Regions from separate parts of the Brassicibacter mesophilus genome, predicted to be linked through region 2. Evidence: a T-box and tRNA genes for the amino acid it is inferred to sense, from the RefSeq annotation. Region 2 holds a T-box; the other regions hold tRNA genes.
The links. The T-box of region 2 lies ahead of leuS (leucine--tRNA ligase). A T-box ahead of a tRNA ligase gene usually reads a tRNA of that ligase, here a tRNA-Leu.

Region 1 (3,290 bases), on a different contig from region 2:
TACTATTCCCATGTATTCCATAAAGATACTTGAATCCAATCCAACGACTTCCTAACGGATTGTTGGGACTTCCTCCTGGTATATTCATTTTAGAATAATAAGGATTTACAACTTTATTGATTACTTTAAACTCGCCAGTAGGGGTTTGACTATTAGGCTTGCCTACAGCAACAGGGTATGTCTTAACCAATTGACCATTGTTGTATAAAAATAATTGTCTTAATGGAATATCAATTATAACCTTCACTTGCATTTCAACTTCGTTAGCGCATGAATAAGCATTAGTATTAACGGACATTATTAAAACTAATAAATATACTAGTAGTTTTTTCAATTTGGTCCCTCCTATTTTCAATGTCTATCTATATTTATTTTGGAGGTACTTTTTTTATGCAATAATTTGATAAAATTAGACAAGCTTCATGCAGAAAAGAAAGTGCATAGGAACAATTCACCTATGCACTTTGCTTATCACTAACTAATATTCTATTCTTATATTTATATGGATGGAATATTTCTTTCTCTACTTTTGTGTCTTTATCAAAAACTATAGTAGCATGATGCATAAAGCTATCTCTCATAAGATATCTTAAATCAGTAATTTTTAATATTGTGTCTTTATCTTGCTCCAAAACTTCTACATGAGTAATAGGCGTAAATTCTGAAAAATATCTTCCAAGCTTTGTTTTATATGCTTGATTAATAAGATTGTGACTTTCTTTTATAAGTTCTTTTCTAACTTTAATTTTATTCGTTAAAAAATTATATTGCCCTACTATATTAAGCTTATCAGTATCTATAATAAAATCCCACTTAAAAAAATTCATCATTGCTGGCAAAATAAATATATTACTATTCTCCTTATCTATACAATGTTTACTACAAATAACTCTATTAGCTCTTTTCTTAACTAATACTCTAAACAAAATATACGCTAAAAGTAGTATTGCAGACGCAGTTGTTTTTATCTCTCTTTCAACGTTTGTAAATGCTAAGCCCAAGCATAGAACTGTAATAAATGGATCATATAGCATTAAAATACTAGCTAAATACTTTTTATTTGTAAAAGGTAAAAATGGTCTAACTCCATAGGAGTTTAAAGCATCAAAAATTGTATGAGACATGGTTCCGAGCAAAGTCCAAATAAAAATACTAAAAAAACTATATTCATTGAAAATTAGGCTTAACCCAACAGATATAGCTGTTGAAAGCCCGATAATTCCGAAAACCGAATGTGTAAATCCTCTATGATGCTTTAAATATTGATAATCTCCCCAATACTTCACTATGATGTCTATATCAGGAGACATTGCTCCTATGACTGTTCCTAACGTTATTGGGTTTGCAATATCTATAGATTGTCCGCTTAGTGCAGCAATTCCTAATCCAATTATTCCATGTGTTATTGGGTCCATCCTTCCACCACCATTTCTATATTATCAACATTAAAATTATAGCATATTATTCGTATAATTTTAAATGTGATTAATGAGTATTTCTGTAAATATATAGTGATTTTTTTTTAATATTATTTTTTAAAACAAAACTATTGATTTCTTGATGCATATATGTTAATATACTTTTTGTAGCTAATAATGCCGAAGTGGTGGAACTGGCAGACGCGCCGGACTCAAAATCCGGTGGTAGCGATACCGTGAGGGTTCGAGTCCCTCCTTCGGCACCATTGAAAAGACTAGGTTTGAGTAACCTAGTCTTTTATTATTTCATTATAAAATTATATGTTTTTCTAACAAATCTTCTAACACTCTAAAAAATCCTTATCAAAAATCCTAGCTACTTCCTACTGATTTTCTTTGAATAGGTGTGTAAAATATCCAATTCAATATATCATTTTTTATCTTTATTAACTCCATGTATACAACACATTTTAAGTATTTAATAAAACGACAAATAAAATCATACCTCATTTTTATCACACTTAAAAAAACTAGTAATAGCTACATATCCTAAAATCACTTGAAATACTGCTAAGTAGCTTGAAACTCCTTCTATAAGAAAAGTAATAGGAATTGATATTATCTGTCCAATAAATTGAAAAGGAGAATAATATAACAGTGAATACAGTGAAAAATATAGTGCTGGCACTCCTATTAGAATTAACTTTGGTAAATTCATCTTCCATCTACCTTTCTTTTTCAATTGCTGAAGAAAATATTCTAGGCCCAGTAATACTCCTATTGCTCCATAAAGAAATACTGCTAGGAAGTTATAAGTATATGGATTGAACCGAAATGTTTTACTAAAATTCAATCTTACACTTCTAAATGCGAATTCTCCAATAAAAGCAATGCTAATAATCAAAATAGAGTAAATAAAATACCTTTTCCAAAACTTTTTATTCATGAAGTTTCCTCCCAACCTTTTCTTCAGCACATCACCATATTACTATCTGTATCTATTATTCTATACTTAACAGCTTATTCCTCTTATTACTCATCTTTTCTTATTCCTCTCTTTCCTCATAGGTTATAGTAGCTAGATAGATATTTCCGTGCTGTGAATATTCTACATCAATTATATCTAAAATCTGCTGTTCATTTTCTGCTATCCATTCATTAACCTTATCTTCAAGTCCTGAACCATCATTATACTCCACTATTGTAGCATGCTTCATTTGAAAGCCTCCTTTAGTATATTAATTTTAATATAATATATTTTTTTAAAAAGGTATTTATGAAAGATTATTAGTACAACATTGACAAATAGAAATATTTCACATATTATTTAAGGAGAAACGTAGAAAGCGGTGATATTGTGGATTTCAGACAATTGGAAACCTTTATTGAAGTTGTAAAACTTAAGAGCTTTTCTAAAGCTGCTCAGAAGCTCTTTCTTACTCAACCTACAGTTACAAGTCATATCCAAAATCTTGAAAATGAAATAGGTACGGTTTTACTTAATAGGTCTGGTAAAAAAATTTCTCCTACTGGTGCAGGAAATTTACTTTACAAGTACGCCCTTAACATTGTTAATATGCGTAACATGGCTCAATTTGATCTTGGTGTGTACAAAGGAAAAATACAAGGTCATCTTGAAATAAGCTCAAGCTCCATACCAAGACAATACGTTTTGCCTTATTTACTTAAAGAATTTACTAATAAATATCCTGATGTTACATTTTCTTTGACTGATAATGATTCGAAAAAAGTGGTTGAGAATATAATTGATGGTGATACTGATTTTGGAATTATTGGCGCAAAATTTCATTCATCACAATTAGAATATATCGATTTAATAGAAGATAGGTTATACGCCGTAGTTCCAAACAA
Region 2 (3,290 bases):
TTGTGAGAATGGAGATTTGATAGATAAACTTAGGGAAATTGAAGTATCAAAAGGTAATACAGATGTAATTTATCATGCTAAATCTAGACCAGCAATAGCTGAAAAAGAAGCGATATCAAGACTTGCTGCGATCGCTAAGCTTGCAGATATGTGGATTTATATAGTACACTTAAGTTCAAAAGAAGGATACGGTGAAGTAATCAATGCTAAAAGAGAAGGAATAAAAATATTAGCGGAGACATGTCCACAGTATCTTTTGTTAAATGAAGACTGTTATACTCCTAATGGAAATGACTTGTTTGAAGGAGCAAAATATGTAATGTCTCCTCCTCTCAGAGACATTAAAAGTAATGAGGCTTTGTGGAATGGAATAAAAAATGATATAATAAATGTTGTTGCTACAGATCATTGTGCATTTAATTATGAAGAGCAAAAGGAGCTTGGAAAAAAAGACTTTACTCAAATACCTAATGGTGCTCCTGGAGTGGAGAATAGATTTAAGCTTATGTATAGCTATGGAGTAAAGGAAAACAGGATAGATATGAAAAAACTTGTTGAAGTTCTTTGTGAAAGTCCTGCAAAAATATTTGGTTTGTATCCTAAAAAAGGCACTATTCAAAAAGGAAGCGATGCCGATATTGTTATCTTTAACCCAAATCATACTTCTATAATAGAATCAAAAAATCAAATCCAAAATGTTGATTATAATCTATATGAAGGATTTAAACAACATGGAAAGTTTGAATATGTTTTCTTAAGAGGGGAAATGATAGTTAAAGATGATAAGATAGTAACTTCAAAACCATTAGGGAAATATCAAAGAAGAAACAAATCCTACATATTTAATGATAATTAAAAAAACATAATTATAAAGGGAGGAATTTAAATGAGTATCAAAGCAATTAATTCATCAAAGGCACCAGCAGCAATAGGACCTTATTCACATTCAGTATTAGCAGGTAACTTATTATTTGTTTCTGGACAGCTTCCAATAGATCCAACAAATGGTGAAATGCCACAAGATGTTCAGCAACAAACTAAACAGTCATTAGAAAATTGTAAAGCTATTCTAGAAGAAGCAGGAGCTACACTTAATGATGTAGTTAAAGCTACAATATTTATTAAAGATATGAATCAGTTTGGGAAAATAAATGAAGTATATGCTGAATATTTTAATGAACATAAGCCAGCTAGAGCTTGTGTAGAAGTAGCAAGATTACCAAAAGATGCATTAGTAGAAATAGAAATGATTGTTTTTGTAAAATAGTTTGATTTTTATCTAAAAATCTGATACCATATATTAAAATAATATTAGCGTTGAAGGGAAGTAGTAAGCTTTTATATTGTTTTAAGAGAGCCACTGTTTGGTGAGAGGTGGTAACAGTTACAGCCGAACTCGTCCTTGAGCTATTAAGGTGAAAAAGAGTAGCCTTAATCGGTAAACCCGTTAAAGTTTTTGAGTGGACAGTATTCTACTGTCAATTAGAGTGGTACCGCGAACCCTTCGTCTCTATACAGACGAGGGGTTTTTTTATGTTTATAGCATATGAAAAGGAGTGAATTCATTGAGAGAGTATAATCCAAAACAAATTGAAAAGAAATGGCAGGGTATTTGGGATGAAAAGGGATCATTTTATGCATCAGAGGATAAAACAAAACCAAAATTCTATCCATTGATTGAGTTTCCTTATCCATCAGGACAAGGGCTCCACGTTGGGCATCCAAGACCATATACAGCTCTTGACATCGTTGCTAGAAAGAGAAGAATGGAAGGATATAATGTATTATATCCAATGGGTTGGGATGCATTTGGACTACCAACTGAGAACTACGCAATAAAAAATAAAATTCATCCTAGAATAGTAACAGAAAGAAACGTAGCTAAGTTTAAGGCTCAGCTAAAATCATTAGGTATGTCATTTGATTGGTCAAGAGAAATTAATACAACAGACCCTGAATATTACAAATGGACACAATGGATATTCTTAAAGCTATTTGAAAAAGGGTTAGCATACAAAAAAGAAGCATCTATAAACTGGTGTACTGACTGTAAGGTAGGACTAGCAAACGAGGAAGTAGTAAATGGTGTGTGTGAGCGATGTGGTAATGAAGTAGTAAGAAAAACTAAGAACCAATGGATGCTTAAGATAACAGAGTATGCAGAAAGATTAATCAAAGATTTAGATTTAGTTGATTATATTGACAGAGTAAAGATCCAACAGAAAAACTGGATAGGGCGCTCTGAAGGTATGGAGGTTGACTTCAATATAACTGGTGGTAGAAAGATTAGAGTATATACAACTCGTCCTGATACTTTGTTTGGTGTAACATACATGGTTATATCGCCAGAACATCCATTTATTGATGAACTTAAAGATAAAATAAATAATTTCGATAAAATCGAAGAATATAGGGAATTTGCAAATAAAAAGTCAGACTTTGAAAGAACTGAGCTTGCAAAAGAGAAAACTGGGGTACAAATTGGCGGAATTTCTGCTACTAATCCAGTTACTGGAAAAGAAATCCCTATATGGATATCCGATTATGTATTGATGTCTTATGGGACAGGAGCAATTATGGCTGTTCCTGGACATGATACTAGAGACTGGGAGTTTGCGAAGAAATTTGGACTTCCAATAGTTGAGGTTGTTGCAGGAGGAAACGTAGAAGAAGGTGCATTTACTGATATAGAAAATGGTGTATTAGTAAATTCTGATTTTATAAATGGACTAGATGTTAAAGTAGCTAAGCAAAAAATAAGCGATTGGCTTGAAGAAAAAGGAATTGGCGAAAGAAAAACTAACTACAAATTGAGAGATTGGGTGTTCTCACGCCAAAGATATTGGGGAGAGCCTATACCTTTAGTATATTGTGAAAAATGTGGATGGGTACCAGTACCTGAAGAAGATCTTCCAGTACTTTTACCAGAGGTTGAAAGCTATGAGCCCGGTGAGGATGGAGCATCGCCACTTGCTAATATTACTGAATGGGTACACACATCTTGTCCTAAATGTGGAGGAGAAGCACAAAGAGAAACTGATACAATGCCTCAATGGGCAGGTTCATCATGGTATTTCTTAAGATATACTGATCCAAATAATGACGATGAGCTTGCAAGCAAAGAAAACCTTGAGTATTGGCTGCCGATAGATTGGTATAACGGAGGAATGGAGCATACTACGCTTCACTTACTTTATTCAAGATTCTGGCATAAATTTCTTTATGATTATGGAATAGTTCCAACACCAGAACCATATCAAAAAAGAACTTCTCACGGTATGATTTTAGGT
Region 3 (3,290 bases), on a different contig from region 2:
ATTGAGAGTCTGATATTTCCAATATTACCCAAACATAAATTCTTAGGTAATAAACCATATGAAAATGCACTGTCTTCAAATGGGAATAATTTAGTAGGAACGGGTCCTTATAAGAAAACTGAATATAACAAATTAAAATCTGTAGTTTTACAGTCTAACGAAGACTACTGGAATGGTAAACCGTATATAGATAAAATCGCAGGTAGAGTCCTCAATGACGATGATCTATCTTTAATATCATTCGAGTCTGGACAAGTCGATGTAACAACTAGTCAGGGAGTGGATTGGGAAAAATATGCACAAAATAAAAATGTAAGAATTTATGAGTATGCTTCTCAGCAATATGAGTTTTTAGGATTCAATTTTAGAAAAGAGCTCTTTATGAGTGAAAGGGGCAGAGCCCTAAGAAAAGCTATTGCTTACGGCATAGATAGACAATCAATTATTCAGAAAGTCTATTTAGGACATGCTACACAAATTGATGTACCGGTCCATCCGGACTCATGGTTAGTATCAGATGATGCTAATTCATACGGATACAATGTTAATAAGGCAAAAGAAACTCTAGAAGCTGCTGGGTGGGCAGATAATAATGGAGATGGTATATACGAGGATGCTGAGGGCAACAAGCTTAGTATAAAGCTAACAACTAATTCATATAATGACTTAAGGCGAAAGACAGCAAATATAATAGCTCAGAACCTTAGAAACATTGGTATTGAGGTTATAAAAGATTACAATGAAAGTGAAACTGAAAATGTTACCGAAGAAATGAGTGATAAGCAGTGGCAAGAAGTGCAAAACAAACTAACATCAGGTAGCTTTGATGTTGTTCTATTAGGATGGGATTTATCATATAGTCCAGATTTATCGTTTGCTCTTCACTCTTCGCAAGTTGCAGGCGGAACAAACTTTATTGCTTACCAGAATCCTGAAATGGATGTATTGTTAAATGAAACCTCAAATACTGTTTCAAGAGAACAGAAAAAACAGGTATATGAAAAAATCCAAAAGAATATTATCGAAGAACTACCATATGTTAGCTTGTTTTTTGTAAACAATTCTATATTAGCTAATAAGAAAATTAAGGGTGAAATAACTCCATCAACTCTAAATATTTATAATAATATTGACAAATGGTATATACCAGAATCATATCAAGATACTAAAGAAAAAGAATGATGAGAAAAAATATATTGACATCACTCGTATTTATTGCTATAATTACTTCGTTAGTCTTAAATGCGGGTGTGCTGGAATCGGCAGACAGGCACGTTTGAGGGGCGTGTGTCAAATGATGTATGGGTTCAAGTCCCATCACCCGCACCAAATTAAAAACCATCTATTGACAAAGATAATTTTATCAATAGATGGTTTTAGTTTGTCTAGAGTTATCATCTAAGCTATTTTGTGACTTTGTATGATAGGCTTGTATTTACTGTGTTTTTGAATTCTGTTTTTTTACTTATACATATGACTTGATGATTAGCTTATTCACATAATCCGAAAATTCTGACTTTTATGCCAAACAAGGTGCTTATAATAATTTTCTTTTTGTAATAATTTTAATTTCTAAGTTTATGCTCATATTTTATACCACTTGAAGGATTACACAAAATCTAGGATATGCTTACTTTCTGCTATACTTGAGCCATATAGAATATTATTTTTTTTCGACAGGAATCCATATCTCTACTATAGAGCCAGTTTCACTACCGTAAAAGCGTTCATCGTAATATTCAACCACATATGGGTTACCATCAAGATATCTTTGTGAATAGCCTGCTCCGTTTGTGCTCAACCATTCTTCCATAGCGTTATTTTCACTCTCATAACCCTTGGATACGTATACATCAAATGATGCGTATTGTGAAGCGGGTAATGTTAAAGTAGTAAGCTTAGTATTTATGTTTTCATCTAAAACAGCGAAGCCCACATGAACTATGCAATCTGTTTCGCTGTAAATTCTAATTTCATAACCATTACTAGACAATTTATTAGGTATTTCAATGTCCATGCAAAGTTTTTCAAATTCTTGCCATATCTCACCTGTTTTATTACCATCTCCAGATATACCAGCTATTATAAGTTTGTTTTTTTTTATGATATTTGGATTCAATAATATACCTCCTTTTAATCTGTTTGTAAATTTTATGATCATTTCATCGACTGTTGTGACCGTCGGAGAAAAGCCTTGTTTACGATATTTACTGGGGGGTAACCCATAAGTATTTTTGAATGCACGTGAAAACGACTGCGCTGAATCATAACCACAATCCAAACAAATATCAAGTATAGGTCTATCTGTTGTTGACAGTTGCATGCAAGCGCGTTCTAATCTTCTGTCTCTGACGTAAACAGCTATGGTTTTGCCGACGATTACGGAAAAAATGCGATGAAAATAGTATGGAGAAAAATGAAACTTATCGGCTAACAGTTCAAAGCTAATAGGTTCTTCTAAGTGGTTGTCAATGTATTCAATAGCTTCTTTTATTTTTTGAAAATTATTCAATATCCTCCCTCCAATCTTACTTGTAGCGGCTACAAAGATATTATATCAAAGCAATCTGAATATCTCTTAACAATTCTTGCTTATTTCAAAGTGTAATTTTAAAGTTAAGTTTATTGCTGGTGTATTAATAGAATTAACTGTTCTCCCAGGAGACAAATCTGATCTTTTACTTTATTGCAAGCTGTTATGAAACAGTATTTACTTATTAGGTAAAAACATAGTAGAATTCTAGTTGCCACATGGTTGTGCTAATAATTACTATGCTCTCTGTATCTAAAATGTGGAATAACTATAAAAAAACCTATTGGATTCCCAATAGGTTTTTACTTTTTATTTTGTTTTAACAGCTGTACCGTATACTAGGATTTCTGCGGCTCCTTGCATTACAGCAGAAGTCGAGAATCTTATATTAATTACTGCGTCAGCACCTAATAACTCAGCTTCTTCAACCATTTTTGCTGTTGCTATTTTTCTAGCTTCTTCGATCATTTCACTATACTCTTTTAGTTCGCCGCCTACTAGTTGTCGAAAACCAGATACAATGTCCTTACCTATGTGCTTTGCTCTTATTGTACTTCCCTTTACAAGACCAAGGGATTGAACAATTTCTTTATCAGCTATGTTGCTAGTATTTACTAAGATCATCCTTTTCTTCCTCCTTATCTTTTATTCTTTCATATATCAATGTACATATTAAGCCTATTGCACTAACTCCTGCAACAGTTATAATAGTGACTATAAAAGCAGGTATCATATCTATTTTTAAAAGTGCTAGCAA

Region 1: it has a tRNA-Leu gene. The T-box ahead of leuS (leucine--tRNA ligase) is inferred to sense a tRNA for this amino acid. The anticodon was not compared.
Region 3: it has a tRNA-Leu gene. The T-box ahead of leuS (leucine--tRNA ligase) is inferred to sense a tRNA for this amino acid. The anticodon was not compared.

What each region holds. Positions count from the first base shown of each region.
Region 1 is NZ_JBNPXI010000001.1:175,350-178,639, forward strand. Features, by position in the region: gene HNR33_RS00960 (L,D-transpeptidase) at 1-334, opposite strand, end outside; gene HNR33_RS00965 (metal-dependent hydrolase) at 456-1,415, opposite strand; tRNA gene HNR33_RS00970 (tRNA-Leu) at 1,598-1,684, shown strand; gene HNR33_RS00975 (hypothetical protein) at 1,918-2,364, opposite strand; gene HNR33_RS00980 (hypothetical protein) at 2,465-2,635, opposite strand; gene HNR33_RS00985 (selenium metabolism-associated LysR family transcriptional regulator) at 2,776-3,290, shown strand, end outside.
Region 2 is NZ_JBNPXI010000006.1:96,630-99,919, reverse strand. Features, by position in the region: gene hydA (dihydropyrimidinase) at 1-856, shown strand, start outside; gene HNR33_RS08930 (RidA family protein) at 887-1,267, shown strand; T-box leader at 1,309-1,515, shown strand; gene leuS (leucine--tRNA ligase) at 1,566-3,290, shown strand, end outside.
Region 3 is NZ_JBNPXI010000001.1:163,368-166,657, reverse strand. Features, by position in the region: gene HNR33_RS00925 (ABC transporter substrate-binding protein) at 1-1,182, shown strand, start outside; tRNA gene HNR33_RS00920 (tRNA-Leu) at 1,245-1,329, shown strand; gene HNR33_RS00915 (helix-turn-helix domain-containing protein) at 1,664-2,512, opposite strand; gene HNR33_RS00910 (YbjQ family protein) at 2,843-3,157, opposite strand; gene HNR33_RS00905 (hypothetical protein) at 3,138-3,290, opposite strand, start outside.